Regions from separate parts of the Streptomyces sp. NPDC052023 genome, predicted to be linked through region 1. Evidence: riboswitches for the same ligand, from Rfam matches in the RefSeq annotation. Region 1 holds a riboswitch; the other holds the start of a gene.
What was found. A riboswitch is a leader RNA that binds a small molecule or an ion and turns the genes downstream of it on or off. The one in region 1 is predicted to bind glycine.
Positions count from the first base shown of each region.

Region 2: another riboswitch for glycine. It lies ahead of gcvP (aminomethyl-transferring glycine dehydrogenase); the one in region 1 lies ahead of gcvT (glycine cleavage system aminomethyltransferase GcvT).

Region 1 covers NZ_JBIUBW010000010.1:46,706-50,910, reverse strand. The annotation lists gene ACIHCM_RS20920 (enhanced serine sensitivity protein SseB) at 9-788, opposite strand; gene ACIHCM_RS20915 (AAA family ATPase) at 848-1,516, opposite strand; glycine riboswitch at 1,738-1,837, shown strand; gene gcvT (glycine cleavage system aminomethyltransferase GcvT) at 1,989-3,107, shown strand; gene gcvH (glycine cleavage system protein GcvH) at 3,216-3,593, shown strand; gene glyA (serine hydroxymethyltransferase) at 3,608-4,205, shown strand, end outside.
Region 2 covers NZ_JBIUBW010000005.1:9,737-13,941, forward strand. The annotation lists partial or broken gene ACIHCM_RS12640 (DNA polymerase IV) at 1-1,181, shown strand, start outside; gene ACIHCM_RS12645 (PRC-barrel domain-containing protein) at 1,103-1,474, opposite strand; glycine riboswitch at 1,589-1,684, shown strand; gene gcvP (aminomethyl-transferring glycine dehydrogenase) at 1,859-4,205, shown strand, end outside.

The sequences.
Region 1 (4,205 bases):
GGGGCGTTTCAGAAGCCCCGCTGGTAGAAGGGGCGCACCCGCTCCCGCAACCACGTGACCACCGGGTCCTGGGTCACGTCCATCAGGACCAGGTTGACGGGCCACTTCACCGGGACCCTGCCCAGGGCGCGGCCGAGCGCGTCCAGGGGGGCGGCGCGCAGATCGCCCTCCCACCCGGAGAGTTCGACGCCCACGAACATCACCGGGTCCCCCGTCTCGATCGCCGCCAGGCAGCGGCGGGCCGTGGTGACGACACCGATCGCCTCGAACTCCGCGGACGCCGCCGTGAGGAAGCCGACCGGGTCGTCCTGCCAGTCCGGCTCGAAGAGGCGGACCCGGCCGCCGCTCGCCGGTCCGTCCAGCGGGGTGCGCCCCGCGCGGCCGAGTTCGGCGACCGCCGCCGGCGGCAGCGGGACGCCGACCACGCCACCGGGGTTCACCACGATGCCCGCCTGCGGGGGCAGGCCGCGGGCGAACTCCACGGCGGGGGCGACGGTGAACGACATGTGGGAGCCGGCGACCTGACGCAACTGTTCCTCGGAGCTGAAGACCGGGACGTAGGCCTGGCCGTCGATCTCCGTGCACGGCAGGTCCAGGGTGCCGCTGTCCGGTCCGCCGCCGCCGGGCAGCGGGACCCAGACGAAGCTGCGGCCGAGCACCTCCACGATCCGGCCGCCGGCCGACGGGACGCCGAGGGACGCCGAGAGCACCTCCTCCAGCTCGTTGCCGGGCCATCCGCCGTGCGGATGCGGGTGCGCCTGCGCCGGAAAGTCCCCCGGGAAGTCCATCTGCCTACCGCCTGCTCCGTACCAGTGCTGCCGGCTGAAAAGGCTAACCCGCCGCCCCGTCAGCCGGTGAAGCCGATCCGGCGCAGCGCGTTCGCCGCCGCCCGGTCGAGCAGGATCGCGGCGCCGCAGCCGCGGGGCAGATCACCACGCTCACAGCGGCGCAGCAGGCGGGCGGCGGCGGCGCGGTGGCGCAGGAACGCGTACCGCGAGACGCCGCGGCCGCGCTCGCGCTGGCCGGCCAGGGCCTGCTCCGCGGTGACGTCGAGCAGCAGCAGATGCAGGGTGCCGCCCCGGCGGCGGGCCTCACGGGCCAGCCAGGCGCGCACCCACGCCTGCGTGCCGCAGTCGTGGACGACGACGCCCTCTCCGGTGCGCAGGGCGCGGCGCAGTCCGGCGTAGTGGGCGAGGCGCACGAGCGGGCGGTACACCGCGTACGGCAGCCAGTGGGGCGTCCGGCCGTCCCAGCGGTCGCGGGTGTCCTGGGAGTCGATGCGCCGGTCGCGGACCGCCCGCCGCATGAGGGTGGACTTGCCGCTGCCGGGCAGGCCGGTGATCACGACGAGGTCGCGGGGCCCGAAGAGCAAGGCGTGCGGGCTGCGGCCCGCCCGGGCGCGCAGGTCGCGGACCACGGGGAACGGCAGCGGGCCGCACGCCTCCCGGGCCGGGACGGTCGGCTGCTCGGGCACTGCGAGGCCCGCGGTGGCCGCGTAGGCCGTGGTCCTGTTCACCGTGATCGTCCTCCCCTGGGGCGGTTCACGAGTTCCCGTCCCCGTCGAGTGTAAAGAGAAGGTAATACGCGGCGTCTCGCATTTCCGTCCGCTTCCCGCAACAAGCCTGCTACAACACACTGTGCCCGATCGTGGACGCTGTGTGCCCCCACGGAAAGGTCCCCCTGCCGCGCGCGGAAGATGCGTGCAATGATGTGCGCGCCAACTGCATACCGGCCGCTTGAATCCGCGCGGGAGAGTTCCCAGGCACGCCGTGCCCGGGGCGCCGAAGGAGCAAGTCCCTCCCTTGAATCTCTCAGGCCCCGTTACCGCGCGGGCGAGGCACATCTGAAAAGCGGGCCGCTGCCGCAGTGGCTCCACCCAAGGTGCAAGCCATGGTTCCCCTCTCTACGGGTGGTCATGGCGAACCTCTCAGGTTCCGATGACAGATGGGGAGGAACGACCTCGCCGTCATGCCTTGGGAGACCGACCGATGAGCAGTACCGCACTCCGTCGTACCGCGCTCGATGCGCTGCATCGCTCGCTGGGCGCGACCATGACCGACTTCGCCGGCTGGGACATGCCCCTGCGCTACGGCTCCGAGCGCGACGAGCACCTCGCGGTGCGCACCAGGGCCGGGCTGTTCGACCTCTCGCACATGGGCGAGATCACCGTCACCGGCCCCCAGGCCGCACAGCTGCTGAACCACGCGCTGGTCGGCAACATCGCCTCCGTCGGCGTCGGCCGCGCCCGCTACACCATGATCTGCCGGACGGACGGCGGCATCCTCGACGACCTGATCGTCTACCGGCTCGCCGAGACCGAGTACATGGTCGTGGCCAACGCGGGCAACGCCCAGATCGTCCTGGACGCGCTCACCGAGCGCGCGGAAGGGTTCGACGCCGCCGTCCGCGACGACCGCGACGCCTACGCCCTGCTCGCCGTCCAGGGCCCCGAGTCCCCCGGCATCCTCAAGCAGCTGACCGACGCCGACCTCGACGGGCTGAAGTACTACGCCGGGCTGCCGGGCACCGTCGCGGGCGTCCCGGCGCTGATCGCGCGCACCGGCTACACCGGCGAGGACGGCTTCGAGCTGTTCGTGAAGCCGGAGCACGCCGTCGCCCTGTGGGAGGCGCTGACCGAGGCGGGCGCGGGCGCCGGCCTGATCCCCTGCGGTCTGTCGTGCCGGGACACGCTGCGCCTGGAGGCCGGCATGCCGCTGTACGGGCACGAGCTGACCACCTCCCTCACCCCCTTCGACGCCGGGCTCGGCCGCGTGGTGAAGTTCGAGAAGGAGGGCGACTTCGTCGGGCGCGAGGCGCTCACCGAGGCCGCCGCCCGCGCGGAGGCCAGCCCGCCGCGCGTCCTGGTCGGCCTGGTCGCCGAGGGCCGCCGGGTGCCGCGCGCCGGGTACCCCGTGGTCGCCGGCGGCGAGGTGATCGGCGAGGTCACCTCCGGCGCCCCCTCCCCCACCCTGGGCAAGCCCATCGCGATGGCGTACGTCGACGCCGCGCACGCGGCTCCGGGCACGCCGGGAGTCGGCGTGGACATCCGGGGCACCCACGAGCCGTACGAGGTCGTGGCGCTGCCCTTCTACAAGCGACAGAAGTAGACACTGGGCTCGGGTCCACGTGACCCGTCGCACATCCGGCCTGCTCACAGGCACCGCCAGCAGTCCCCCACTCACCAGCACTCCCGCGCGTACAGGAGAATCCCAGCCATGAGCAACCCCCAGCAGCTGCGCTACAGCAAGGAGCACGAGTGGCTGTCGGCCGCCGAGGACGGCGTCTCGACGGTCGGCATCACCGAGTTCGCGGCGAACGCGCTCGGTGACGTCGTCTACGCCCAGCTCCCCGAGGTGGGCTCCCAGGTGACCGCGGGCGAGACCTGCGGCGAGCTGGAGTCGACCAAGTCGGTCAGCGACCTGTACTCCCCGGTCGACGGTGAGATCACCGAGATCAACCAGGACGTGGTGGACGACCCGTCGCTGGTGAACTCGGCCCCCTTCGAGGGCGGCTGGCTGTTCAAGGTGCGGATCGCGGAGGAGCCCGCCGACCTGCTCTCCGCCGACGAGTACGCCGCCCACACCGCCGGCTGAGGAGTCGTAGCCACATGTCCGTCCTGAACACCCCCCTGCACGAGTACGACCCGGCCGTCGCGGCCGCCGTCGACGCGGAGCTGGACCGTCAGCAGTCCACCCTCGAGATGATCGCCTCGGAGAACTTCGCCCCGGTCGCGGTCATGGAGGCGCAGGGCTCGGTCCTGACCAACAAGTACGCCGAGGGCTACCCCGGCCGTCGCTACTACGGCGGCTGCGAGCACGTCGACGTGATCGAGCAGATCGCGATCGACCGCGTCAAGGAGCTGTACGGCGCCGAGCACGCCAACGTGCAGCCGCACTCCGGCGCACAGGCCAACGCGGCCACCATGCACGCGCTGCTCAAGCCCGGTGACACGATCATGGGTCTGAACCTCGCCCACGGCGGGCACCTGACCCACGGCATGAAGATCAACTTCTCCGGCAAGCTGTACGACGTGGTCGCCTACCACGTCGGCGAGGACGGCCTGGTCGACATGGACGAGGTCGAGCGCCTCGCCAAGGAGAAGCAGCCGAAGCTGATCGTGGCCGGCTGGTCGGCGTACCCCCGGCAGCTGGACTTCGCCGCCTTCCGGCGCATCGCCGACGAGGTCGGCGCGTACCTCATGGTCG
Region 2 (4,205 bases), on a different contig from region 1:
CAGGTGATGGCCCTGCTGCGCGAGCTGTCGCCGCTGGTGGAGCCGCTGAGCCTGGACGAGGCCTTCGTCGACCTGGAGGCCGGTGGGGCGGCGTGGGACCGGGAGTCAGCGCGGCTGGCCGGTGTCAGGCTGCGGGCCGACATCCGGGCGGTCACCGGCCTGACCGGGTCCGTAGGGCTCGCCGCCTCCAAGATGCTCGCGAAGATCGCCTCCGAGGAGGCGAAGCCGGACGGTCTGGTGCTGATCGAGCCCGGCACCGAGCGGGCGCTGCTGGGGCCGATGCCGGTGCGGACGCTGCCGGGAGTGGGGCCCGCGACCGGCGATCATCTGCGGCGGGCGGGGATCACGACGGTCGACGAGATCGCCGAGGCGGGCGAGGACGAGCTCGTACGGCTGCTGGGGAAGGCCCATGGGCACGCCCTGTACGCCATGGCGCTGGCCCACGACGACCGGCCGGTGGTCGCCGAGCGGGAGGCGAAGTCCGTGTCGGTCGAGGACACCTACGACGTGGACATCCACGACCGGGTCCGCGTCGGGCTGGAGGTGCAGCGCCTCGCGGACCGGTGCGTGCGGCGGCTGCGCGGTGCCGGACTGTCGGGGCGGACGATCGTCCTGAAGGTGCGGCGGTACGACTTCTCGACGCTGACCCGGTCCGAGACGCTGCGGGGGCCGACGGACGACCCGGCGGTGGTGCGGGAGGCGGCGGCCCGGCTGCTGGACTACGTGGACACGACAGGGGGCGTGCGGCTGCTGGGCGTGGGGGTCAGCGGGCTGGCCGACTACACGCAGGAGGATCTGTTCGCGCAGGCGGCGGGGGAGCGGGACGAAGGGCCCGGGGAGGACGTGACCGATGAGCCCGAGCGGGCGGAGACCGGCCCCGCCGAGCGCCGGTGGGCCGCCGGCCACGATGTGCGGCACACCGAGTACGGGCACGGATGGGTGCAGGGCAGTGGGCTGGGGAGGGTGACCGTGCGGTTCGAGACGCCCGAGTCGGAGCCGGGGCGCGTGCGGACCTTCCGGGTCGACGACCCCGCGCTGGAGCCCGCGGATCCGCTGCCGCTGGTGGCGCGAAGACCCGAGCTCCAGGGCTGAGCCCGCCGGGTCAGGCCTCCTCCGAGCCCGCCAGCTTGCCGAAGTCGCGGTCCGGGAGCGCGGGGGGAGCGGCCACGTCGAGGCCGTAGTGGTGGTAGAGCTGGAGTTCCTGCTCCGGGGAGAGGTGCCGGCCGACCCCGAAGTCGGGGGCGTCCTTGATCAGGGTGCGGTCGAAGGGGACGTGCAGAGTGCCGTCGATCAGCTCGCTCGGCTCCAGCGGGACGAAGGCGTCCCTGCTGAACAGGCCGGTCCGTATGGCGGCCCACTCCGGTACACCGGTTGCGTCGTCGAGGTAGACCTCGTCGATGGTGCCGATCTTGGTGCCGTGGCGGTCGAACGCCTTGCGGCCGATCAGGTTGCGCGGATCGATATCGGTCTGCACCGGGCCCTCCACTCGCTCGCACCTCATCCGTAAGCACTACGAAAGAGCACAATGCGGAACGCGGCCACTCGAACGCCCGGGCGTTGACCTCGCTGGTAGTCTGGCAAAGGCTGCTGACCCCGTGCGGGAGAGTCCTCCGGAGACGACCGGAGGCGCCGAAGGAGCAAATCCTCCCCGGAATCTCTCAGGCCCACGTACCGCACGGACGAGGTCACTCTGGAAAGCAGGGCGGGCGTCACGGCTTCCGCCCTCACCGACGGTGCAAGCCGGACGTCCGCGGGCGGCCGGTGAAGCTCTCAGGTTGTGATGACAGAGGGGGAGGCCGTCGGGGCACCTCTGCCGTGGTGTCCCTCGAAGGTCGCGTCAGACCAGGAGGCCTCCGCAATGACCGCCCAGCGCATTCCGCTCACCGAGCTCGAACAGGGCATCCCCTTCGAGCAGCGCCACATCGGGCCCGACCAGGAGGCGCGGGCCAAGATGCTCGCGCAGGTCGGCTACGGCTCGCTCGACGAGCTCACCGCCGCCGCGGTACCGGATGTGATCAAGAACGCCGACGCCCTGGACCTGCCGGGCGCCCGCACCGAGGCCGAGGTGCTGCGCGAGCTGCGCTCCCTCGCCGACCGCAACCAGGTGCTGGGCTCCATGATCGGGCTCGGCTACTACGGGACGTTCACCCCGCCGGTCGTCCTGCGCAACGTCATGGAGAACCCCGCCTGGTACACGGCGTACACGCCGTACCAGCCGGAGATCTCGCAGGGCCGGCTGGAGGCGCTGCTGAACTTCCAGACCGTCGTCGCCGACCTCACCGGGCTGCCCACCTCCGGCGCCTCGCTGCTCGACGAGGGCACGGCCGCGGCCGAGGCGATGGCGCTCTCCCGGCGCATGGGCAAGAACAAGAAGGGTCTGTTCCTGGTCGACGCGGACGCGCTGCCGCAGACCGTCGCCGTGATCCAGGGCCGCGCCGAGCCAGCCGGCGTCGAGGTCGTCGTCGCCGACCTCAGTGAGGGCATTCCGGCCGAGATCGCCGGGCGTGAGATCAACGGCGTGCTGATCCAGTACCCGGGCGCCTCCGGAGCCGTGCGCGACATCAAGCCGGTCATCGACCAGGCGCACGAGCTGGGCGCGCTGGTCACCGTGGCCGCCGACCTGCTGGCGCTGACGCTGCTGAAGTCCCCCGGTGAGCTGGGCGCGGACATCGCCGTCGGTACGACGCAGCGCTTCGGTGTGCCGATGGGCTTCGGCGGGCCGCACGCCGGCTACATGGCGGTGCAGGAGAAGTTCGCGCGCAGCCTGCCGGGGCGGCTCGTGGGCGTCTCCGTCGACGCCGACGGGAACAAGGCCTACCGGCTGGCGCTCCAGACGCGTGAACAGCACATCCGCCGTGAGAAGGCGACCAGCAACATCTGCACCGCGCAGGTGCTGCTCGCCGTGATGGCCGGGATGTACGCCGTCTACCACGGGCCCGAGGGCCTGAAGAGCATCGCGCGGCGCACCCACCGGTACGCAGCGATCCTCGCCGCGGGCCTTCGTGACGGCGGTGTCGAGATCGTGCACGGCGCCTACTTCGACACCGTCACCGCGCGGGTGCCGGGGCGGGCGGCCGAGGTCACCGCCGCCGCGCGCGAGAACGGTGTCAACCTGTGGCGGATCGACGCCGACCACGTCTCCATCGCCTGCGACGAGACCACCACGCGGGACCGACTGGAGGCCGTGTGGGCCGCGTTCGGTGTCGAGGGGGACATCGAGGCACTCGACGGCGTCACGGAGGACGCGCTGCCCGCCGGGCTGCTGCGCACCGACGCGTACCTCGGGCACCCGGTCTTCCAGCAGCACCGCTCCGAGACCGCGATGCTGCGTTACCTGCGCCGGCTCGCCGACCGCGACTACGCACTCGACCGGGGCATGATCCCGCTGGGTTCCTGCACCATGAAGCTCAACGCGACCACGGAGATGGAACCGGTCACCTGGCCGGAGTTCGGGCAGATGCACCCCTTCGCGCCGGCCGAGCAGGCGGAGGGATACCTGACGCTCATCCACGAGCTGGAGGATCGCCTCGCCGAGGTCACCGGGTACGACAAGGTCTCTCTGCAGCCGAACGCCGGGTCGCAGGGTGAGCTGGCAGGGCTGCTCGCCGTGCGCGGGTACCACCGGGCGAACGGCGACGAGCAGCGCACCGTGTGCCTGATCCCGTCGTCGGCGCACGGTACGAACGCCGCCAGTGCCGTCATGGCCGGGATGAAGGTCGTCGTCGTCAAGACCGCCGAGGACGGCGAGATCGACGTCCAGGACCTGCGTGCGAAGATCGAGCAGTACCGCGACGAGCTGTCGGTGCTGATGATCACGTACCCGTCCACGCACGGTGTGTTCGAGGAGCACGTCGCGGACATCTGCGCCCAGGTGCACGACGCCGGTGGCCAGGTCTACGTCGACGGGGCCAACCTCAACGCGCTCGTCGGGCTCGCGAAGCCGGGGCACTTCGGCGGCGATGTGTCCCACCTCAACCTGCACAAGACGTTCTGCATCCCGCACGGCGGCGGTGGGCCGGGCGTCGGTCCCGTGGCCGTACGGTCGCACCTGGCGCCGTATCTGCCGAACCACCCCCTGCAGCCGGCGGCCGGGCCGGAGACCGGGGTCGGGCCGATCTCGGCGGCGCCGTGGGGTTCGGCGGGGATTCTGCCGATCTCGTGGGCCTACGTGCGGCTCATGGGCGGCGAGGGCCTGAAGCGGGCCA